Regions from separate parts of the Blautia sp. HCP3S3_C12 genome, predicted to be linked through region 2. Evidence: riboswitches for the same ligand, from Rfam matches in the RefSeq annotation. Region 2 holds a riboswitch; each other region holds the start of a gene.

Region 1 (8,453 bases), on a different contig from region 2:
AGTACAGGATTATTCAAAAGAAATTCTGAAGATTATCCGCAGCAACACATCTCCGGCTGTTATGGTAGCCAGACTGCAGGATTATCATGAGAATGACCTGGCTGATGTATTACCGGTTCTGACTGTACAGGAGCGATACAAACTGTACCGTATTCTGGACACAGATATGCTTTCTGATATTTTTGAATATACAGATGAGGAGAATGCAGCAGAGTATCTGAATGAAATGGATGTGAAAAAAGCAGCAGCCATTTTATCCAGAATGGAGACAGATGCTCTTGCAGATGTATTAAATAAAGTTGAAAAAACAAAGAAAAAAATACTGATCGATCTGCTTGAACCTGAGGTTCGACGTGATGTGGAGATGATCGCATCCTTTGATGAGGATGAGATCGGAAGCCGCATGACAACAAATTATATTGTGATCACAGATAAACTGACAGTTAAGCAGGCAATGAGCAGTCTGATCGAGCAGGCTGCAAAAAATGACAATATTTCTACTATTTTTGTAGTGACAGAGCAGCAGAAATTTTATGGGGCGATCAACCTGAAAGAACTGATCATTGCAAGACGGGATGATCTGCTTGAGAATCTGGTGGTGACTTCTTATCCGTATGTATACGCGGAGGAAAGCATTGATGACTGTATTGAAGAACTGAAGGATTATTCTGAGGATTCAATTCCGGTTCTTGACAATGATAATCAGCTTCTGGGGGTTATCACATCTGCCAGTATCATTGACCTGGTTGATGATGAGATGGGTGATGACTATGCGAAGCTGGCCGGTCTGACTGCAGAAGAGGATCTGAAAGAGCCGCTGAAAGAGAGTATGAAGAAACGTATGCCATGGCTGATCATTCTTCTGGGACTTGGTATGGTTGTTTCCTCTGTGGTAGGAATTTTTGAAAAAGTAGTAACTGCACTTCCGATTATTATGTGCTTCCAGTCACTGATCCTGGATATGGCAGGTAACGTCGGTACACAGTCACTGGCTGTAACAATTCGTGTTCTCATGGATGAATCACTGACAGGAAAGCAGAAATTGGAACTGGTATGGAAGGAAATGAGGATAGGCTTGTGTAACGGCAGTCTTCTTGGATTCCTGTCCTTTATACTGATAGGATTGTATATCTATCTGTTTAAGGGGAAAACACTTCTGTTTTCCTATGCAGTATCAGGATGTATTGGCGCAGCACTGCTGCTGGCAATGCTGATCTCCAGTGCAGTTGGTACATGTATTCCGCTGTTTTTTAAGAAGATAAAGATTGACCCTGCAGTTGCATCCGGTCCGCTGATCACTACGATCAATGACCTTGTGGCAGTTGTGACATATTATGGTTTGAGTTGGGTACTTTTATTAGAAGTATTGCATCTGGCAGGATGATAAATTGAATAGTAATAACAAGACGGATCCGGCATCTTTATTTGTAAGATGTCGGATTTGTTTTCTTATGAAATAATAATGTAAAATAGAAAAAAGGCGGTTGATATTATTATAAGAATATGTGATAATAATCTATTGCAATTCCCCAAAATATTAATTTGCTTTAGAAGGCAAAAAGTAATAAAAAATTAAAAAGGATAGTATATTGAGTTCATGAAGATATAAAACAGAGATACTGTTTCAGGATTCAGTATAGGCAAAGCAGTCGAAAGGCTGTGGCGCAAAGCTGCACATTATTCTTTTTTTGTATGTTGGAGAGAGGTTGAGAATATTATGTCAGAGCATGAAAGTATGCTTGGGAAAATGAATAACATCGAAATATATATGGCAAATAAAGATGCGGATATGGATACAGATATCAATGCTTCTGCTCAGGAAGCTTTTAAATATGTACTGACTCAGAATGACCCTGTAGGGACAGTTGCCGGTTATTATGATGAAAAACTTAGTATCTGGACGATAAGCAATTTTTTTCTGCAGATTTTAGGATATGAACTTAATGAATTTATGGAAGTATCCGGTGGCTATTTGAGCAATGTGATCTGCAATGATCAGGAGTGTTTCCTTTCTGCTGAAGAATTCAGGAATCTGCATGGATTCTATACAATGTATCTTATGGACAGCAAAGGCTCCCCCATATTAGTCAGGATCGTAAAAACAGATGCTGAGGATAATGAAGGACGGCCGGTATGGGTGTTATCTGCCAGGTCTGACCGTTCAACTCAGAATCTGGAACTGATCAATGAAATGGTGGAGAATGGTTTATGGAGTATAGATTATGATCAGGAAGAAACAATATCAAAGGTGACATTGAGTGACACGTTCTGCCATATGCTGGGATTTAAAGATAATAGTGAAATACCGAACACTGCAGAAGCTGTATTGGGCAGAATACATCCGGATGACCGTTCTGAAATCATTGAATTTATGGAAAGAGTTCCTGGCGATTTTCAGCATGAAAAATATGAGGGAGAATACAGAATTTTAATGCGGGATGGAAACTATCAGTGGTTTAATACAAATTGCAGGGCTGTCCGGCGTATGAATGGTTCTCTCAGTCAGTTGGTGGGGGTTATTGTTAACATTGATAAACGTAAGAAAGCATCAGAACAGGAAGCAAGAGAAGAAGCTTTTCATCGTGCTTTTACTGATTTGAATATGTGTGAATATTATGTCGATCTTCAGGAAAATACTTTTGAATCCATGAAAGTAGAGAATCCACTTCTGGAAATTTTCAGAAACAGTCAGACATGGGATGAGCTGATACAGAGGTTTCTTGATAATTATGTCTGTCCGGAGAGTAAAGTGGCAGTCGCACAAATTTATAACAGGGAATATATTATAAAGGAACTGGGCAAGATTAAAGGAGAATTAAGCCAGGAATGTAAGGTGATGATTAACGGAGAACAGCGTATTGCCAGAAATGTAGTGATGGCAGGGGATACAGATGAGAATGGAAATCCCAAACATGCCATGATCTTTTTACGTGATGTGACAGATTCGAAGAATGCGGAAAAAGAGCGCAGAAAGATGCTGAGGCAGAATATTGCCATGGATCAGCTTCTCCAGGGTGTTACCAGAATTGTGGAGCGCTTTGCTGTCTGTGATCTGGACAGTGGACGGTATGACTATTATGAAATGAACAATGACGCAGTTTATCAGCCTACAGGAGATTATCTGAAATTTATTCATTATATGTCTCAAAAATATGTGGTTATTACGGAATCAATCAATGCACAGATGGAATATCTGCTTTCGCCGGAACATCTAAGAAAGGTTATTTTGTCGGAAGAGGATTTGTACACGTTTGAATATTGTAATTTTGATAAGTCTTCTTACAAAGTAATGTCAGTGATTCCTGTGGAATGGAAAGGAAGCGTACTGTCGAAAGTTATGCTGATCGTTCAGGATATTGGTCAGAAGCATGAACTTGAGAAGCTGGCAAATACAGATGGACTGACCGGACTTTACAATGAGCGTTATCTTTCCACAAAATTAAAACAAAATGGTAAATTCCATAAAAAATTCGCAATGTTTTATCTGGATCTGGACAGGTTTAAACCGGTTAATGATACGTATGGACATGATATGGGAGACAAATTACTGAAGGCGGTTTCCCAGAGACTGCGTAAATGTATACGAAATACAGATTATGCTTTCCGGATCGGGGGAGATGAGTTTTCACTGATCATTGAGGAGGGCAATATAAATGATGAATTCTGTGAAATGATGGTCAGAAGAATAAAGAATGCAATTGATGCGCCCTTTGTGATAGAAGGACATATACTGCATGTGGATACAAGCTGTGGCTATGCTATTTATCCGGAGCACAGCCCTGAGGTTGGCGATATCCGTATTATGGCAGATCACAGAATGTACAGAGATAAAATTCAAAACAGAAAAAAGATTTAATGGCGGATAAAAACAGAAAGAGAGACAAAATCTTTATGGATTTAAAACAATTACAGTATTTCGTAGTATGTGCACAGACTGGTTCATTCAGTGATGCTGCGAAAAATCTGTATTCTACACAGCCCAGTGTCAGCAAGGTGATCAAGGGACTGGAAGATACTCTGGGAATGCAGCTTTTTGAACGGTTGCCAAGAGGAATCAGACTGACAGTGCAGGGACACAAGATTTATGAATATGCGTCGAAAATTATAAATGAAGTAAATGTTCTGGAAAATATGGCTTCCAGCGGAATGACAAAATGGATCCGGATATCTTTAAATCCCAGCTCCTGGTTTGCAAATCAGTTTGTAGACTTTTATAATGAAACCTATGAAAAAAAGTACCATTTCCAGGTAACAACAGCAGGCGTAAAAAGTGTAATGGAAAGGGTACGGGATTATATGGATGACATTGGTTTTGTATATATCCTCAGTCAGCAGAAGGAAAATTTCCTGTATGAACTGTCAAAAAACAAAATGTATTTCGAACCTATCTATGAAACAGATGTAATGCTGTATCCGGGAGGGCTGACAGAGCTTTACAATTCCGGCAAAGAGAGGGCAGAACTGGAAGACCTGGAAGGAATCCGTTTTATACAGAATTATCAGGATGAATTTTTTGACATCGGTGCTGTAAAAGAAGATGCATTCCAATGGAAGGACATTGACATTTCCGTGCTGACCAACAGTGATTATATTATGGAAAAAATGCTGAAGAACAGTAAGGTGGCAAATATAAGCGGAAGTTACCTGTCAGAAAACAAAGAAGGAACTACACCGGGAATTCCTTTGGATCTTGGAGACAGTAAAGTGATTTTTGGCTTTATACTCCACAAAGGAGAAGAGATGGACGAGAGTGTGGCTGAACTTGTGGGATTTTTAAAGAATAGATTGCCAAAGCATTAAATGATCATAGGTATTCCAAAAACAAAGATAGATATTCAAATTAAGAATAGCTTATAACCCCCAGGGTGGGTTGTGGGCTATTTTTGCTTTTGTTAAACTGAATGGTGGCTAATTAGGAGTATAATTTTGAAAAATTATAAAATGGAGATATTCAAATGAAAAAATACGCATTCAGACGACTGCTTCAGCTGATTCCCATTTTGTTTGCGATTACTTTTCTCTCTTATGGCATGATGCGGATTGCGGGAAGTGATGTAGTAACACAAAAAATGGAAAATACAGGACAGATCCTGTCAGAAGATAAGTTAAATGCAGCCAGAGAACAGCTGGGACTGGACAAACCATTTCTGACCCAGTATTTTGTGTGGCTTGGGAAACTGCTTCATGGAGATATGGGAAACAGCTATGTATCCAGTCTTCCGGTTTTTGATACGTTCATATCGAAGCTTCCGGCAACGCTGCTTCTTACAGTGACATCTATTTTGCTGACCATCATCATATCAATCCCTCTGGGGATTCTGTCAGCAGTAAAACAGAATACGATAACGGATTATCTGATCCGTTTATGCAGCTTTATAGGAAACAGTCTTCCTAATTTTTTTGTATCATTGCTGTTGATGTATTTTCTTGCAATCAGGCTGAGGATTTTTCCGGTTATATCCAAAGATGTAAGTTTAAAGAGTGTGGCAATGCCGGCGATCACTCTGGCAATTGCCATGTCAGCCAAGTATCTGCGACAGGTCCGTGCAACTGTGCTGGACGAATTAAGCAAAGACTATGTGGCAGGAGCGAAAGCAAGAGGAGTAAAGTTTTCTGTCACTCTTTGGAAAAGTATTATGAAGGCTTCGCTGGTAACCATCATTACCTTGCTGATGCTGTCAGTGGGAAATCTGCTGGGAGGAACTGCAATCGTAGAATCCATCTTTCTGTGGGATGGAGTTGGGAAGATGGCAGTAGATGCCATCTCCATGCGTGATTATCCTATTATTCAGGCATATGTTATGTGGATGGCGATCATCTATGTTGTAGTAAATCTGCTTACAGATCTGTCATACCGGTTCCTGGATCCGAGAATCCGTCTGGGAGGTGTGAAACAATGAGTGAAAAGCAGAATAAAAATGTGACAGTGCGTGTACAGAAGATTAAGAAAAACCATATAAAACAAAAGCTGATCTTTTTTCTTATTCTGGCAATAGGGCTTGTAATACTTGCAATTTTTTCAGAGCATCTCTGTCCATATGACCCTTATGCACAGGATCTGGCAAGTGCACTTCAGCCTCCCAGTCTTCAGCATCCTATGGGAACAGATACATATGGGAGAGATATGCTGTCCAGAGTGATAAGTGGTGCAAGAGCCAGTATTTTCTCTACCTTTATTCTGGTTGCTGTGATTTTTGTGCTGGGAACAGCTGTGGGTGTATGCTGCGGATATTTTGGCGGAGCTGCAGATGCTGTTATGATGAGGATTTCAGATGTATGTCTTGCTTTCCCTGGGCTTGTATTTGCCATGGCGATTGCGGCTATTCTTGGGGGAGGCATTCAGAATGCTGTTATAGCACTGGCAGTAGTAAGCTGGCCGAAATATTCACGTATTGCCAGAGGGCAGACTCTGGCATTAAAAGAGGAACCCTATATTCATGCTGCCATACTGGCAGGTGACAGCTCAGGTCAGATTATGCTCAGGCATATTCTTCCCAATATGCTGGGGCCTGTTCTGGTAACAGCCATGCTTGATATCGGTACTATGATGATGGAGCTTGCAGGTCTGTCATTTCTTGGACTGGGAGCACAGATTCCCATGGCTGAGTGGGGAAGTATGATGAGCAGCGGACGAAGTATGATCCAGACATATCCATGGGTAGTATTATCACCTGGAATTGCAATTTTTATATCTGTGGCAATTTTCAATCTATTAGGTGATACAGTCCGTGACTATCTGGATCCGAAGAACAGTCGTTTATGATAAGTAATATTGAAAACACAAGGAGAAAAGAAAATGAGAGCAAAGAAATTTCTGGCAATGGCAATTGCCCTGGGGCTGGCTGTAGGAATGACTGTTATGCCAACACTGGCTGCAGATAAAAAGACATTTGTATTTGGCGATACCACCTTTAATGCGGAAAATGAAGAGGCAGATATTAATCCACAAAATACATATGCAGGATGGGCGTGTATCCGTTATGGAGTAGGGGAAACGCTTTTCCGTTATTCCGATGCAATGGAAATAGAGCCATGGATCGCAAAAGAGTATGAAAATATTGACGAGCTGACCTGGAAGATCACACTGAATGACGGAGTTGTGTTCTCCAATGGACGTGCCTGTGACGGAGAGGCAGTAAAGGAAAGCCTGGAGGCTCTGGTTGCCAATCATGAGCGTGCAGCAGGAGATCTCTGCATTGATACCATCGAGGCAGATGGAAATACTGTTACCATAAAGACTACAGAACCGAAGCCTGCACTTATCAATTATCTCAGTGATCCTTATGGATGCATTATTGATATGCAGGCCGGGATCAGTGATGATGGGATTGTGATCGGTACAGGCCCTTATGTGGCAACTGAACTGGTGACAGATGATCATGTTAATCTTGCAAAAAATGAAAATTACTGGAACGGAGATGTAAATGTGGACGAGATCACTGTCCGCACAATTTCTGACGGTGATACACTGGCAATGGCTCTTCAGGCAGGGGAGATCAATGCTGCCTATGGTATGGCATATGCAAGCTATCCCTTATTTGAAAATGATGATTTTACATTTACCAGTACAGCTACAAGCCGTGCATTCTATGCATGGATGAACTTTGAAAGTCCTGTAACATCTGACCCTGCAGTGCGCAAAGCAATTGCCATGGGTATTGATAAGGAAAGCTTTGTATCTGTGCTCCTGAAAGGATACGGATATCCTGCAGTGGGTGTTTTCCCGGATAGCTTTTCTTTTGGCGGACAGAATCTGACAACAGAGAGCTATGATCCTGATGGGGCAAAGAAGGTTCTGGAGGAAGCAGGATGGGTGGATTATGATGGTGACGGTATCCGTGAAAAAGACGGACAGAAACTGGAGATCCGCTGGCTTACTTATCCCAGCCGTCAGGAGCTCCCGCTTCTTGCAGAGTCTGCACAGGCAACTTTGAAAGAAATCGGCATGGATGTTCAGATAAATTGTACCTCTGATAATAATACTATCCGTAAAGACCCTACATTATGGGATGTATATGCAAGTGCCATGGTAACTGCACCTACAGGAGATCCGGAGTATTTCTTCACTTCCTGTACACTGGATGAATCTGCAAGCAATAACGGACACTATCATAGTGATCAACTGGAAGATCTGGAAAAACAGATGAAGAAAGAATTTGATGCAGACAAGCGTTCAGATCTGGCGATTCAGATGCAGCAGACAATCCTGGATGATAATGCCTATGTATTCTGTTCTCACCTGAGAATGAGTATGATCATGCAGTCTAATGTAACAGGACTGATTGCACATCCATGTGATTATTATGAACTGACTGCAGATCTGGATATCAACTAAACTGTAAGAATAAATGAAGAACATTTGAACGATGATATTTCAGGGTCAGATGATATTTTGCGTTACTGTTCACATATCACTATTCCGCGAGGTGTTTTGACATGAATATGCCAAAATC
Region 2 (8,453 bases):
CTGAACTTCAATGATTCCACCCATCATATCCACGATGTTCTTGGTAATAGCCATGCCCAGCCCTGTACCCTGAGTCCTGCTTACAGTGGAAGTCCGCTCTCTCTCAAAAGGAGAAAAGATCTTCTGTACAAATTTCTGACTCATGCCGATTCCGTTATCCTTTACCCGGATTTCGTACAGTTCACAGCCTCTCTGTGTACCCGGATACTCTCTCAGCCGGACAGAAACGGTTCCGCCTGCAGGAGTAAACTTGATCGCATTGGACAAAAGATTCAGCAGCACCTGATTCAGCCTGGTCTTGTCACAATAAACATCCTCATTGGTAACATCCATGACATCCATGTAAAGCTCCAGCTGTTTCGCATGGATCTGTCCGCTGATAATGGTTTTCAGATCATGAAGAACCTCTGACAGACTGACTTCCGTTTCTTCCAGATGAATCTTTCCACTCTCAATACGGCTCATATCCAGGATATCATTGATCAGTGAGAGCAGATGATTACTGGAGGAAAGAATCTTACCCAGATAATCCCGAACCCTTTCTTTATCATCAATGTTGCTTACAGCCAGTGTGGTAAAACCAATGATCGCATTCATTGGTGTACGGATATCGTGAGACATATTGGAAAGAAAGGTGCTCTTTGCCTTGTTTGCAGTCTCCGCAGCGCGGACCGCCTCAGAAAGGGCCTGATTCATTTTTCTGTCAGAGGTACGATCTGACAGAACCAGGATATATTTCTTTTTCCCGTTTACCTCGCTGCCCATTGCAACGTTATGAAACCAGCGGTGTTCTCCTGTTTTCTGATGAACATATTCAAAATCCCATTCCTGCTGCTCATGAACCTGGATTTCTTCCAGATAATTCTTCTCCGGATTTTCAACATCCCCGGAATGCAGTTTCCCAAGGACACAAATATCTTTACGGATCTGTTCTACTGTAATACCCAGCAGTTTTTCCACATTGGGACTGACGTAATCTACTTTATACGTTTTAGCATCCAGCAACAGGAAAACGTCATCCACATTCATTGAAAGCTTTTGAAACAGTTCGTCCTTATACAGGATCTCCGTATCCTTTCTCTTCAGGTTTACCCTGTTTTTTTGGAGAATAAATCCAATAAAAAGACCGGCAATACACAATGCTACGGCACTCACAAGCATTATAGTACTGCGCTGCAGAGCATTCATACTGGCATTGACGATATCAGCCTGGACAAGTCCCAGAAAGATCCAGTCCTGAGGTTTGGATTTCTCATAGACCAGATAGTAATCCTCTCCATCCAGATTTATCAGCATTGCATCTGTATGTCCTTCCTTAAACTCTTCTGAAAGCTTAAGGATCTCTTTTTCAGACAGAGTAGAATGTTCTCTCAGAATCCCAAAGAAATTATACACCTCTCCCCATGCCTCAGAAGAATGATCCACAACAACACGGCCATCCGGATGAACCACATAACTCTGGGCATTTCCATTGAAAGCAGAAATATTCAGCACATTTACGATATCAGAGTTTTCATAGGCAATGGCAATAGCATCATATTCAAAGCCCTGATAACTTCCATGAGGCCTGGGAGTAGCAAAAACAAGGAGCTGGGATTTTCCGGGAACTGTTGCATTGGTTATCACATCATTTCCCTGCCGGATCTCATCTTCAATATTTTCCTGCAATCCCAGATACCCGGTTTCACCTGTTGCCATCTTATAGTTCCCGTCCGCTGACAGGAAATAAAAATCTAAAAAGCCTGCATCTTCCTGTGCTTTCTCTATATACTCACGAATTTCACTTTCATCGGAAGTGTTCTGCAGATATTCCCCCCATATATGGAGATAAGTCAGATTCTTATTTGTCAGCTCACTTAGCATATTATCAGACAGATGAAAAATTTCTGTCAGGTGAGAAACACTTTCCTCATAAACAGTCTTCGATACAAACCCCAAATATCGGAAAACAGTCAAAAGGATTCCAACGAATAGGGCAATAAAAATTGCCGTATTCCATCGTTTTCTCGCAACCCGTTTCTTTCTGTTTGTATTATGATTCTTAACATCCATTCTTCTCACCTCAGAGTAATGTAGTCTTCAGGCTCTGCAAGAATGGCATTACCATCTGAAACATATGTTGTCCAGGTATCTTCCACAGAGGTATCCCCTCCATCAAATACAATATTTTCCTCTGCCGGATAAGCTTCCATATATTGTGGTGCTGCAAGACAGGTCACAGTAAAAGTATCCTTGTCCTGAATCTGTTTTCCATTCTTTGAAACTTTACTCAATGTATAACCATTATCCGTTTCCTTGATTTCTACAGAAATACCACTGAACACAGGCAGAGAGCCGCGGTTAAAGGGGATAAAGCCTCCCTGGTAGCCTTCTACGAAGTTTCTGACCATTTTCTTCAGTTCTGCCCCACTTATTTCGCTGCTGTAAGCGGAAAGCTCGTTTGGCATGATCATGTTGCCCGCCATTTTTTCTGTATAACCGGCCTTCAGTACATTTCCCGTAAAGCTGTTTCCTGTTGCAATCAGCACATCCGTCCCATAAATACCGCGCAAAGTGTTTGCCATAACAGAATAGGCTTCATTGCCTCCGCTGGTATGGAAACGATTGGAATAAGTTTTCTTTGAATCCAGCACAATATCCTCAGAAGTGGATTTTTCTTCAAGAAGCTGGGAATTAAATGACTGATAAGCCTGCTCTGCATTATATTCTCCTGAGATCATCTTGGACACCACATCTCTGGAAACGGAGAAAAAGTCATTTGACGCAATACGGATATACATATGGTTTTCTTCAATCACAGGTTTCACATCCTTCAGATATTCCGTAAGCTGGAAATCCACATCCTGGCTGTAGCTTAACAGATCCTGCCCATCATAAATAATCCGGTTCTGCGCATCCTCTGAAAGCATTGTGTTCAGTACCTTCATTGCTTTCTGCCGGCGTGTTTCATCCTTTGTCAGGTCACGGTTTAAAGCTATCTGGAAATATGGTGTAGTCATCAGCCACTTTTCGCCGTTCTGCTGAAAGAATGGCAGGAATGTTGTGTTAATGCCCTGATCCTGGAACATTTTTACACCGAAAGAACTGCCGAAATACATGGCAAGCTTGCCACTTTGGTACATCTCAACCACATCATCATAATTCATATCCAGATCATCCCGGCTCAGCCCTGTATCCTGAATAAACTGCTCCATACGTTCAAAAGCCTCCGGCCAGACGGTACTGTCCAGACCTTCTCTCTTTGTATTGTCCGGGTCACTGTAGATAGTACGCCACTTACGTCCATCCACAGAAGACAGCTCTGATGCAGACAGACCCTGCAGTGTTTCCATACAGGTATAATCATAGTAATAGTCTGCAGTAAACCCACGGATACCCACCTCATCAAATGCCTGGCAGGCAGAAACGAAGCTTTCATAATCCGTTGGAAGAGGAATATCATACTTTTCAAAAAGATCTTTGTTCACTACAAAGCCATGGGCATCTGCACACACAGGAAGCCAGTTTACACTGCCATCCTGATTTTTGAAATTGTTAAGGTAGGTATCATAGACAGCACCTGCAGCATTGGTTGTGGAAAGATCCATCAGACTGTCCTTCAGGGGGCTTGCATCATGGAGGGAAAACCGGCAGCAAGTTATAATATCCGGCAATCCACCGTTTTCGTTCAGAAAACGATAGAAATCCAGATCATTATTGCCTACTACAAATTCAATGTTGATATCCGGAAGCTGTTCCTGGATGTATGATGCGTATTTTTCATACAGATTTGTGGTCCATAGATACACTGTGATAGTTTCCGCGTCTTCTTTTTCCGTACTTTTCCTGCCGCAGCCAGACAGAAGTGACATGACTGTCACCATCACCAAAAGTACAGAAACTAACTTGTTCCATTTTTTCTTTTTCATTATCACTTCTCCCTCTGATTGCGTTTTACTAACTCATTGATCACTTTTACTAATAATTTCCTATCAACAGGCTTGGCAATATGTTCATCCATTCCTGCTGTTCTTTTCTATTGTCCCTCAAATTTAACCGAATCAGGTAAGTCCCCTGCGGAGATTTCAAATATCCGCTTGAAGCAAAAAAAAATTCCATGTAAAAAATTTTTACAGGAACTTTTTCCATAATGCCCATTTAACATTTTACCTTTTATTATTACTGAGGCATGATGCAACCGGCTGGCATGGCCAGATTTCAGTCTGACTTTAGCTCCTTCTGGCTTTGCGTCCCGGCTTTTCAACCGGCTTGCTAATAAATATGCCATAAAAAATCTTTTTTTATTATAGCACTCATACTATATCATGTCTATAAGAAAATATGTTACTGTTCACTCTGTTCACAGCAACACGCTTCGCGATGCACAGAATTTATGCTAATCGCATAAATTCGCGCAGTATGTCTCGGGTTTTCTGTGACCTTCGCTCACAAAAAACACCTCGCGGGATATTGCCAGTGAACAGTAACGAAAATATACCTCTTAACATACAAATCCAGCTTCCCATCAAAACTTAAGAGAAATTTACCGGAATGAAACTCCTTCATCAACCGGCCATGATTTTCTAAGTGCACCATAGGAGATCAGAAAATTCGCAAGCCAGCCGGCCGGTACAGCAAGCCAGACAAATGCAATTCCATAACGCGGTGCAAAGATCAAAGCCACTGATAGACGGATTGAAAGGTTTACCATATTGGCAATAAGAAATGGCCGCATGATTCCAAGTCCACGAAGGACTCCATCTGTTGCCATCTTAATACCCATAAAAATAAAGAAATAACCCAGCCATTTCATATAATCCCCGGATACCTGATATGCCAGAGCAGTTCCATCTTTTCCCAGGAATAAGGAAGAAATTGGAGTGTGCAGTGTTTCAATGACTATGAAAGCAAGGACTGCGAAACACAGATCCAACACCAGTGCAGCGCGATATCCTTTTTTGATACGTTCTATTTTCTTTGCCCCAAGATTCTGGGATACATAGGGCGAAACCGCATTACCAATGGATACAAATATCAGTGAAAAAACATTCTCTACTCTCATGGTTGCCGCATAACCTGCCAGCGCCTGTGTACCGAAGGGATTTACAACTGCCTGTACGATCATCATACCAATTGACACTGTGGATTGCTGAAGAACCGATGGTACTGCAATACGAAGCATGGAATGTAACTCCTGCCTGTCAAACCAGTGAAATCGGCTTTTATATCGACGCATCCGGTTAAAGAAAATCAAAAGGGAAAACACTGCGGAAATCCCCTGCGCAATGAGAGTTGCAAGTGCGGCACCGAACACACCCAGCCCTAAACCTGCCACCATCCAAAGATCCATAACAATATTCAAAACAGAAGAAAATATCAAAAGACCCAGCGGGATCTTAGATTCGCCGATGGAGTTGAACATCGTTGAAAGGATATTGTACATAAACAGAAAGGGAAATCCAACAAAATAAACACGCAGATACAGTACTGCTTCATCCAGTATGTCAGCAGGTGTTTGTAATAAACTCATCATAAAATGAGAAAAGCCAAAGCCAAAAACCCCCAGAAGTATACTCAGAATCAGAAAACTGATCAACGATGTTGACACAATTGTTTTCATTTTGCTATAATTCTGGGCTCCAAAATAGCGGCTCACAAGTACACCTGCTCCTACACCTGCACCCAATGCTACACAGATGAATACATTGGTCAAAGCAGCACAGGCTCCAACTGCCGCAAGTGCCGAGGACCCCACAAACTGACCAACAATAATGGAATCAGCCATATTATATACTTGTTGAAAGAAGCTGCCCAGAATCATAGGCATTGCAAAAACAGTCAGTGCTTTAAGAGGGGCATCTGTGATTAAATATTCATCTTTTGACATTCTCCTTTTCCTCCATAAATTCCTGCTTTTTATCCGAAATCACGATCGTATTTCCAAAATGTAAGTTTTAGATTTCGTTACGAAACAATTATATGCAGTTACAGTAAATAAGTCAAGCAGCTGTTTACTTTTAGTAATATAAATGATATGATATTTAAGAAAATCTGCTACCAGACGGACATTATTTTATATTATTTTACAGGAGGGAACTTATGTATCTGGACGGTTTAGATGAAATGGATCAGAAAATTATCCGGCTGCTTATAGAAAATGCACGTATCTCCTACTCTGCTATTGGTGAAGAAACCGGTATTTCCAGAGTGGCAGTAAAAGTCCGTATCCAGGCTTTGGAGAAAAGAGGCGTAATCGAAGAATATACAACAATTATTAATCCGCAAAAAATCAGTGGGGCTGTATCATGCTACTTTGAAATTGAAACAAAACCGGAGTACTTGTCGCAGGTAACAGATATATTGTACAAAAATGATACAGTCACTCAGATTTACCGTGTCACAGGAAGAGACAAGCTTCATGTACATGCAGTTGCTTCATCAGGTGATGAAATGGAATACTTTCTGCATAATGTCATTGATACATTGCCCGGAATTATCAGCTGCAGCTGCAACACAATCTTATCACGCATTAAAGATATTAAGGGATTACGGCTATAGAAGTCTTTATTCTCTTTTCCGTCGCTTTTTAACCAAATCAAGTAAGTCCCCTGCTTCAATTGCGAAAAGCAATAAGCAGTGGGTGGGGACTTTTGTATCAGGAGGATTTTAATAATGTACACACATAAGGTTCAATACTACGAAACAGACAAAATGGGAATTACCCATCATTCCAATTATATACGATGGATGGAAGAGGCCAGAATTGACTTTTTGGAAAAATCCGGATTTTCCTATGATAAGCTGGAAAAGGACGGAATAATTTCACCGGTAATATCGGTCGAGTGCTCTTACAAAAAAACTACTACCTTTTCTGATGAAATCAGTATTGAAGTAACAGCACTTGCGTTTAACGGTATAAAGCTGAAGCTAGGATATGTAATGAAAAATGTAGAAGGCGTGACGGTATGTGAGGCTTCCTCCTGTCACTGTTTCCTGAATACAGACGGCTATCCCGTCCGCCTGAAAAAAGAATTTCCAGAATTTTATTCTACGTTAGCCTCATTAGTTTAATAGCCACTTTTTCGAGACAAAGCCGGACGATCATTCGTCCGGCTTTGTCTTATTATTTCACTATATGATGACATGCCACAGCATGCTCTTTTTCTATTACCCGAAGCTCCGGCAGCTGTTTTCTGCATATTGGCTTTTGATTTTTCTACCTATAAAGGAAGAAGAATTTTTGCTATATATTATGTTAAATATCATTCATTTTTTCAACAATAACTTTACATCTCTTTTTATAGAATGCAATGCCGTAAAGAGCAATATCTGAACGACCGTCATTTCTCAAATATTCGTAGTATCTTCTGTCTTTGATCTGTTTGATCGCTTTTTCACATGCTTTTTCCAATCCAGCTGCTTCTTTTGAATATTTAAGCTCAATTACGATACCGGCATCTGGATCTTCCGGCTCAACAAGGATATCTGCAAAGCCTTCTCCGGCTTCTACATTTGACCGGACCACCCAGTCAGAATTTCCTGTTAACAAGCCAACCAAAAGAGTGTGATAGGAATTTTCTTTTTCTGTCTCCTGCGCCTTTGTGTCGAAGACACTGATCGAATTACTCAGAGTCCAGTTGAGATAGTGTTCTATCTGCTTTGTTTTCCCTTCTTTCATGGAATTCCAGAAATCTGTTAAACGATCTGTATTGCATCCAATGTTGTCTTTAAACCACTCCTGTATCTGAAAACGAAAAACCTCCCGGACTTCCTTGTTTGGGATAACCAATTTATAAGCTCCTTGTTCTGTCATTCCCACCTGAGTCAGATATCCGGTTGTAAACAGTACGCTCCAGATATTGTCAATGCTGTTATCTATCTCGTCATATGTTAATTCCAAACGAACAAACTTTTCGATGGGTTCACCTGCTATCAAACGTTCGATTTCGTCTCGGGTTGTACGGTTCGCTATGGATACGAAACGTTTTACAAGCGCATTACCACTGCTGTTGATCCAATAACATTGTGGCAGTTCCCCCGGCTTTTCACAAAGCAGATCCACGTGGTTGATCACATCCCAGGGACAGTAGATATCAGCATCTCCAAAGCGATATCCATTATACCATTCCTTTATTTCCGACAAATGTGATTCCAGATGGTAATCTTTTAACAATTTTTCAACTTCAGCTTCCGTGAATCCAAATTGTTCATCAAAGCGCACGTCCGTAATGGAGAGAATCTTGAAATTGTTAAGACCGGTAAATATGCTTTCCTTTGAAACCCGCAGGCATCCGGTCAAAACTGAAAACTGCAAAAATTCATTAGTTTTTAAAGCATCACCAAATAATGACCGGATAAGCGAAACCATTTCTCTGTAATAGCCGTTCTGGTATGCCTTATCGAGGGGAACATCATACTCATCTATCAGTATAATGACCTTTTGACCATAATGTCGAAATAATAACTCAGATAAT
Region 3 (8,453 bases), on a different contig from region 2:
ATCTGTCTGGAAAATCTCCGATGTATCATTTGATACAGGTACATAGTCATTTTGATTTGCATCCCATCGGAATAATTTAAATTCTGCGTCTTTTAACCCTATTGAAGCATTATTTTCATCGGTTTTATAAATAGTTATACCATCAATCTGCGCTGTAGCTGTACTTGATTGAATCGTCAAACTGACATTGCTTCCTGATGATGTATCGTTTCTGTTCACTCCCTCCAGCTTTGCAGTATTACTAAACGTTGTCTGCAAACCAATTTTTCCGCTTACTTTATATTTATATTTTACCAGGACAGCTTTTTTATTTGGAATCGTTATTTTTAATACATTAGCTCCCTTCACATTACCATCGGATGATGGATCCCTTTCCTCAGCATATGTATATGGATAATCCTGAGTCGATAATTCAGCTCCCATCACTCCATTTGTATATTCATAAATTTTCAGTGAATCAGGAACTAAGGATACATTTACAAAGCCATTAGGTATGTAATAAGCAAAGGTCATTTCATCCGTTAAAGTTAATTTATCTTCTCCCTCTTTTGCAGTTCCTTTTAAAAGATCTTCTCCCTTTTCATTAATAAGAATAGAATACGGAATAATATTGTCTTCAGGTGTATCATATCCCTTATTTACAACTTTGTATCCATCATCCTTAGTAATAATCTGGGTTTGGCTATCTGAAGAAATGATATCATTGTCCTTCTGAACCAAGTTTACTTCATTAGTAAATCTACCCTCTGGCTTTCCATCTTTATTGAGCGTCCATTGGTAATCACCTTTTATCGTAACTCGAACTACAAATCGAATTTCTTTTAATCTTGGATTCTGTGCTAATTCTTCTGGAATGAAAATTGTTATATTTTGTCCATCCATAGAAGTATGAATATTATAATATCCAATTTTATGGTCACCCACAGATGTAATATCCATAGCTCCAAAAATAGGATTTCCAGATGTAACATCTGCCAGAATTTCCAGATATTTTAAATCAACACCATCTGGCAACTGCTCAAAAACTTTTAAAGCACCACCATTATATCCGGATGGTATTACTACCTTCAGTTCCCATTGCATTGTAGTTTCATTATCCGTCTGCATATTCTGATCGTAGTAATTATGTTTTGTTTCATCACCACTTGTTCTGCTGTCCGTCTTGATAATTACAGGTTTCGTGGGTCGATAGTTTTCTTCTCCAAAATCATTTACTTTACCATTAATATCCGCCTTGTTACGAAAAACTTTATTATCAATGACTTCTTCAATTGGTGCTGTGGAACAATAGTTATAAGTAAAGGAAGCCCCTTTTTCCATGGCTGTCGAAAAATTTAATATATATACTTTATATTTTCCATCATCTGTTATCTGATCTTCACTTATTTCTTCTCCAGTATCATCCTTGCCCTTTAACTTTTTGGCTTTAAGCGTATAAGTCTGTTGCAATCCGACCTTAGACAGAGCAGCATCCAAAGCAACTTTCATTTCTTTTAATTGTTTTCCGGTAAACCACTGTCCATCCCACAGCTCATCTGTATATACCCAACCTGCCGGAATTGGTCCTTGACTTGCATTAATAGTTACTGTCCAGTTGATAGTCGCTGTTTTTCCGTCAGCATTTTCAGTGATTCCTGTTCCTTCCTTTTGAATAGGATTATAATTTTTTCCATCTCCGACATCCCAACCAGCAGAAACAGAACCCGAACCATTAGACAAAGTAGCATTATTTATTGTCTTGTTTGCTCCTAAATCTTTATCCTTACTCGTTTCATAAGTAATTGTATAAGTTCCTTTTGTTCCTTCCGGAAAAGTATATGGGAGTCTGATTTTATCTGAATTCCCAATGGCAGGACTGATACTTACTTCTTCTTCATAAGATTTTCCATTAAGTTTATCACTTAAAGTCCATCCACTAATATCATCCTGATTCTGGTTAATAATAATCTTCCATCGAATTTTATCACCAACGATCTCTCCGGATTTTTCAAGATGTTTCTGTTCAATATCAGCTTCTACTCTGGCATTATCATGCAAATTCGCCCCATTATTTTTTTTAGAATCTACCTCTACATTATTTGCAGCTTTAACTGTTCCATTCAAAAGTGTATTCTTCAGCTTAGCCTTATAGGTAATCGTATATTTTCCATTTGCACTCATCTGGGGCAGTTCAATGTTAAATCCATTATTTGCATTTGTAATCGTATAATTTGAATCCGCTCCCGTTATCGTTATATTACCATCCAGTTCAACGTTTTCCATCACATCTTTCAGAAAAACTTTATCTGCCGTACCATTTTCGCTTATAACTTCAATTGTGTAAGTTATAGTTCCATTTTTTTGATCTACAACCTGAGTTTTCCGGACTTTTAAATCTTCTGTTGTAATTGTTTTATCCGGAATTCTCACATCCACCTTTACGGTATCAGAGAAGGGTAACTCTACTCTGCCAGTTTCATCTGTATCAATTTCACTGGCTGAACATTCGAATAAGAAACTTCCCTTTATAGCGTTTCCATCTTTATTGGATTTTACATACTTATCCAGAAACTCAAATTCTACCTTACCTGTTGTATCAATATGATAAGTTCCGATAACAGCTCCAGAAGGATCATAAATTTTTCCATCTTCATTATGATATATTTTTATGTTTGATGGTATCTGATATGTAATAGTCTTATTTTCATCACTCAAAATCCCACCAGGTAAAACATAATTTAACACAAATCCAACTTTATCATTCTTCTTAATCGGATCTTGTTCTGTCACCGCTTTCCAGTCTTCATTATCTGAATTCCTGTGTTTTATTTCTACATTTTTTATATAAGTGTCTAATTTAATTGTACTATTTTTAGTCATATCAAATGCAGCTGCATAAATGGAGAAATGTTCTGCATTGAAACTGATTCCATCATCTGTCACTTCTGACTGGATTTCTTCTGGTTTTTCGTTTCCGCTTTCATCCGGAACATAATAAATACTATAGTCAGCATTTTCTTCCGGGAGTTCGCTAAGCTGGAACCGAACTGCAATCGTATTTCCTTCTGCCGGCTCCCATTTATTACCCTCAGCATCAAATATAGTAATATCCCATGCACACAGGACTTTCATCCCTTCCATGTTGATATTATTAACAGGGAATGCTTTTACGCTTCCATTTTCCGGAAGAGCACCACTTACGATAACTGCATTTTCACTCTGCTCTGCTGTAACATATGTACTATCTGTGTAGAGTTCTGCAGTTACTGTCTGCTGCTCCAATTGAACTTCCTGTGTTGCTTCAGAGGTTGGTGTCGGTGTAGGAGTTACTTCTATATTATTAGCAGTATCATCCTTCTTGGAATCGTCTTCCTTAACATCCTCATCCTGAGTTTTATTCTCATCCGCCTTATCATCTGCTGCATCATCCGCTTTGTTCTCCGGCTCCTGAGTCGGTTCTTCGGTAACTTCCGGGGTTGCCTCCGGCTCCTGGGTCGGCTGGGCTTCCGGTGTTACTTCCGCTTCTTTGGTCGGTTCCGGTGTCGGGGTTGCCAGTGCGGGATTCTCCGGGATGGAGACGTAGCCTTTGATATTTTCGCTTCCTATATTATAGGTGTTGTTTCTGACTGCTTTATCGGCGTCGCCTACGATGGCGGTCAGGGTGCTGTCGCTTACGGAGGTTACGATTCCGGCGTGGTCGGCGCTGCCGTTGCTGTCTGTGTCCAGAAGGAGCAGGTCGCCGGTTTTCGGTGTGTAGCCATCAGGAATTGTATAGTTCCATGCGCTGCAGTCGCTGTTCTGAGGTACTGCGCTCGTTGGTACTCCCGCGTAGCTTAAGCAGAAGTCTGCGAACTGGGCGGACCAGTTATCGCGGTATGGATCGTTTGCCCATGCGCCGTAGCGGGTGTAGCCGTGGATGGTCTGTCCGTCCTCTGCTACTGCGTAGTTGGCTGTGCTCTCTGTGTATCCGTTCTGGGTCTGGGCAATGGCTGCAAGGTCTGCACCCCAGTTTCCTGTGAGTGTAACGCTGCTTACAGTTCTCTGCCATACATTGCCGTCTTCTACATCTGCGTTCGGGTCGGAGTAGCAGGCAAGGATGTGTTTGTGTTCTTCTTTGCCGCAGACAAGTTCTTTCTTATAGCAGTCGTCTGTGTGCTTATGTCCATCGCTCTCTTCCTGTCCGCAGATGAGTTCTCTCTTTGTCTCGTAGCACTCTTCTGTGTGGTGATGGGCACCCTCTCCTTCTTCTTTGCCACAGGTGAGTTTTCTCTCGGTTGTGTAGCATCCGTCGATTTCATTATGTACGTGGTCGGGATCTGTATTTGTGCAGGTCAGGACCTGTTCTTCTGTGTAGCAGTCATCTGTGTGCTGATGTCCGTCGGATTCAGGCGTTGTACAGACAAGAACCTGTTCTTCCCGGTAACATTCATCCGTATGATGATGTGCACCTTCTCCTTCTTCTTTGCCGCAGATCAGCTTCTTCTCATAGCAATCCTCTGTATGTGTATGTTCTTCTTTTCCACAGTGAGGTGTTCCTTCTGCCGTAAGTGCCGGAAGAATCAGTGCATATACAGTACAGAAAACTACCATGCAGGCAAAGATGCTGACTATGCCTTTCCAGCGTTTATGTCTGTTATTCTTATGTTTCAGGTTTGCTGTCTGCTGAGACAGAGACTCTTTCATATTCCTCTTCCTCCCTCTTTATTATTCTGTACAGTTTTGTACTTATCAGAAAATACGGTGTCATTTCTATGAAACCGTGCCAAATGTTTCCAACGGCCATATGCTGAATACGATCTTGCCGACGATCTGTTCCTCTGCCACAGGACCTACGGCTGTATTTCGGCTGTCCACAGATGTGGAACGGTGGTCACCCATTACGAAATAACGTCCGTCCGGTACCTGATAGGGGAGCTTGATGTTGCAGTCTCCCAAAGCTTTCTCTCCTTCTCTCAGGTATGGCTCATCCAGAAGCTTATCGTCTACGTAGACGTTTCCGTCTTCGTCAATATTGACCCAGCTTCCCGGTCCTGCGATAAGACGCTTCACCAGGATCTTGTTGTTATAATAGAAGGCAATTACATCGCCCTGTCTGAATTCCGAACCTTTCAGTGAAACTACGATCTGACCTTCCCGCAGTGTGGGGGTCATGGAGCTTCCGTAGATCTGAAGCACCGGCAGGAGCAGTACAGCGATCAGAACTGCCGCAGCCGCCACTGTGATCAGTGTGTAAATGGTGTTTCTGAGTACCTGGAAATACCGTTTCTGATATTTCTTACGGTTTACTTCCTTTTCCAGCAGTTCCACCGAAGGCATAGAAGTGATCTCTCTTCTCTTCTTATTCTGCTTCATTCTCTGTCTCTCCGTTCTGTGAAATCTCCGACCGGATTCGGATATTCTCCAGATACTGGTCTGCTGCCTGCTGTGCAGCTTCGAATACTTTATTCAATTTCAGTGACGCCTCTGCGATGGAACCTGCTTCCTGTTCCATGATCCTGCGGTCGCTGAGCTGGTTCTTAACTGTCTCCAGTTCTTTCTGAAGTCTCTCTACTTCTCTGCTCTGTTCCAGAAGCATTTCCAGTAAATCCATACGGCTTAAACGCCGTAATTCCTTTTCCGTCATTGCTGTATAGTCCTTCCTGTCATTTCCCATGTAACAAAAGCATTACAAAATTTTAATTTTTTTGAAATAAAAAAAAGTTGCAATTATCCCCCTTAAGAAATAATTGCAACCGAACTACCTTTTTCACTGAGTATGCCATCCTTCAGGCTTACTCTTTACGTTCCTTAAGGCTCCTAGCTTTGCGCCCCTGACTCTCATCAGGTTTGCCCTCATATTTCCTATATTTTACCATATACTGTTTTACTCGTCCAGATTTTTTGTCTTGTCTATTTGAACAATTTTTTTCTTCACTTTGACGAAATTTTTCGTTAAATATATTACATTTCGTCTTTATTGTGAAAGATGAACAGCAGAAGTATGCATAGCCTGTCCGTGGATATCTGTCCCTCTGTATATCCTATGCAGCACGCACAAAAAAAAGACCGCAATTATTCATATTCTGAAATAATTGCGGTCAAAACTTTCCTTAAAAAGTCCCTGATCCTCAAAATATTTTGCCGGTGTTTTATGAGAGCTCCAGCTTACCGGTATATAACTGATAATAAGTTCCCTTTAACTTAATCAGGTCTTCGTGGTCGCCTCGCTCTATGATCTTGCCGTGATCCAGTACGATGATTGCATCGCTGTTGCGGATGGTGGAGAGTCGATGGGCGATTACGAATACGGTACGGCCTTTCATCAGGTTATCCATACCTTTCTGTACGATGCTTTCTGTACGGGTATCGATACTGGAGGTTGCTTCATCCAGGATCAGTACCGGTGGGTTGGCTACTGCTGCTCTTGCAATGGACAGAAGCTGTCTCTGTCCCTGGGACAGTTCTTCGCCGTCTCCGCTTAACATGGTGTCGTAGCCCTTTGGAAGCATTTTGATGAACTGGTCTGCGTGAGCCAGTCTTGCTGCCTCATATACTTCCTCATCTGTGGCATCCAGTTTTCCGTAGCGGATATTTTCCCGGATGGTTCCTGTGAACAGGTGGGTATCCTGAAGTACGATTCCCAGTGAATGTCTCAGGTCATCCTTCTTGATCTTGGTGATATTGATTCCGTCATAGCGGATCTTACCTTCCTGGATATCGTAAAAACGGTTGATCAGGTTGGTGATGGTAGTTTTTCCTGCACCTGTGGAGCCTACGAAGGCAAGCTTCTGGCCAGGCTTTGCAAAGAGGCTGATATCCTGAAGGATTACTTTATCCGGGTTATAGCCGAAGGTTACATCCTCGAAGCGGACATCTCCTGTAAGTTCTGTATAGGTTACGGAGCCATCAGCAGAATGAGGATGCTTCCATGCCCACATGCCGGTTCTTTCTTTGCATTCTGTAATATTTCCCTGGGCATCTTTTTTCGCATTAACAAGCTCTACATAACCTTCATCTTCTTCCGGCTTCTCATCGATCAGGTTGAAGATTCGTTCAGCACCTGCAAGGGCCATAACAATGGCATTGAACTGCTGTGCCACCTGCATGAAGGGCTGGGTAAAGCTCTTTGTGAACTGCAGATAGGAAGCCATGACACCCAGAGTGATGCCGCCTACTCCTGCTACAGAGAGAAATCCTCCCAGAACTGCTGTGAGTACGAACTGCAGGTTACCGATATTTCCGATGACAGGACCCATCATGTTGGCGTATTTGTTGGCGTTGGCGGAGCTTTCAAAGAGAGCTTCGTTCAGACGGTCAAATTCCTGTTCGGATTTTGCTTCATGGTTGAAAACCTTAACAACCCTCTGACCGTTCATGCGCTCTTCCACAAATCCGGTCACATCTGCCAGAGATACCTGCTGACGGATGAAATATTTACCACTGTTTGCCCCGATCTTACCGGTCACTGCCATCATAATGAAGATAACAGCCACAGCCAGGATGGTCAGCAGTGGACTAAGCACCAGCATGGAGATAAAGGTTACGATAATGGTGAACAGTGCCATCAGTCCCTGAGGGATTGCCTGGCTGATCATCTGTCTCAGTGTGTCTGTATCATTGGTGTAGAGACTCATGATGGAGCCGTTGGTATTCTGGTCGAAGTAACGGATAGGCAGAGTCTGCATATGCTCAAACATATCGTCACGGATGCGCTTCAGCACGCCCTGTCCGATAAATACCATCATTCTGCTGTAAATAAAGGTTGCGATCACCCCTACTGCGAAAATGCAGCCCAGAACTGCCATTGCCTTGTACAGCTCTGCATAATTGGGGGCTGTCTGTCCGATCAGCGGGATAATATAATCATCCAGCAGATATTTCAGGGACAGGGATACGGAAATGCTGGCTACTGCGCTGAGAAAGATACAGATAAATACCAGTATCAGCCGCAGCTTATAGGTTTCGGTTATATATTTCAGAAGTCTTTTGGCAGTTTTGATGGTGTTCTGGTCTACTTTTTTCTTCTTATTCATCTTCTCCGCCTCCTTTGACCTGTGATTCATATACTTCTCTGTAAATCTCATTGGTTTTCAGTAATTCTTCGGAGGTTCCTACTCCTGCGATCTTACCGTCATCCAGTACAATGATCTGATCTGCGTCTTCAATAGAAGAAACTCTCTGCGCAATGATCAGCTTGGTGGTATCCGGGATTTCCTCGCGGAAAGCCTTACGGATCAGGGCATCTGTCCTGGTATCTACCGCACTGGTGGAATCATCCAGAATCAGGATCTTTGGCTTCTTCAGCAGGGCTCTGGCAATACACAGACGCTGCTTCTGTCCACCGGATACGTTGTTTCCGCCCTGGACGATCATAGTGTTGTAGCCATCCGGAAATTCATTGATGAATCCGTCTGCCTGTGCCAGGCGGCAGACTCTCTGAACCTCCTCGTCACTGGCGTGCTCATCACCCCAGCGGATGTTTTCATAAATGCTGC

What was found. Region 2 has a riboswitch for cyclic di-GMP ahead of ACTNDS_RS15075 (extracellular solute-binding protein). Riboswitches for the same ligand answer to the same signal wherever they lie in the genome.
Region 1: linked by a shared signal. The riboswitch ahead of ACTNDS_RS06405 (sensor domain-containing diguanylate cyclase) and the one ahead of ACTNDS_RS15075 (extracellular solute-binding protein) in region 2 are both predicted to bind cyclic di-GMP.
Region 3: linked by a shared signal. The riboswitch ahead of ACTNDS_RS02355 (DNA repair protein) and the one ahead of ACTNDS_RS15075 (extracellular solute-binding protein) in region 2 are both predicted to bind cyclic di-GMP.

What each region holds. Positions count from the first base shown of each region.
Region 1 covers NZ_JBQHWC010000005.1:2,752-11,204, reverse strand. The annotation lists gene mgtE (magnesium transporter) at 1-1,384, shown strand, start outside; cyclic di-GMP riboswitch class I at 1,630-1,714, shown strand; gene ACTNDS_RS06405 (sensor domain-containing diguanylate cyclase) at 1,718-3,856, shown strand; gene ACTNDS_RS06400 (LysR family transcriptional regulator) at 3,892-4,800, shown strand; gene nikB (nickel ABC transporter permease) at 4,956-5,900, shown strand; gene nikC (nickel transporter permease) at 5,897-6,763, shown strand; gene ACTNDS_RS06385 (ABC transporter substrate-binding protein) at 6,797-8,335, shown strand.
Region 2 covers NZ_JBQHWC010000025.1:1,235-9,687, reverse strand. The annotation lists gene ACTNDS_RS15080 (response regulator) at 1-2,052, opposite strand, end outside; gene ACTNDS_RS15075 (extracellular solute-binding protein) at 2,058-3,908, opposite strand; cyclic di-GMP riboswitch class I at 4,170-4,263, opposite strand; gene ACTNDS_RS15070 (MATE family efflux transporter) at 4,523-5,866, opposite strand; gene ACTNDS_RS15065 (Lrp/AsnC family transcriptional regulator) at 6,079-6,537, shown strand; gene ACTNDS_RS15060 (acyl-CoA thioesterase) at 6,652-7,050, shown strand; gene ACTNDS_RS15055 (AAA family ATPase) at 7,235-8,453, opposite strand, start outside.
Region 3 covers NZ_JBQHWC010000002.1:36,243-44,695, reverse strand. The annotation lists gene ACTNDS_RS02365 (SpaA isopeptide-forming pilin-related protein) at 1-4,662, opposite strand, end outside; gene lepB (signal peptidase I) at 4,729-5,331, opposite strand; gene ACTNDS_RS02355 (DNA repair protein) at 5,318-5,602, opposite strand; cyclic di-GMP riboswitch class I at 5,704-5,820, opposite strand; gene ACTNDS_RS02350 (ABC transporter ATP-binding protein) at 6,108-7,991, opposite strand; gene ACTNDS_RS02345 (ABC transporter ATP-binding protein) at 7,984-8,453, opposite strand, start outside.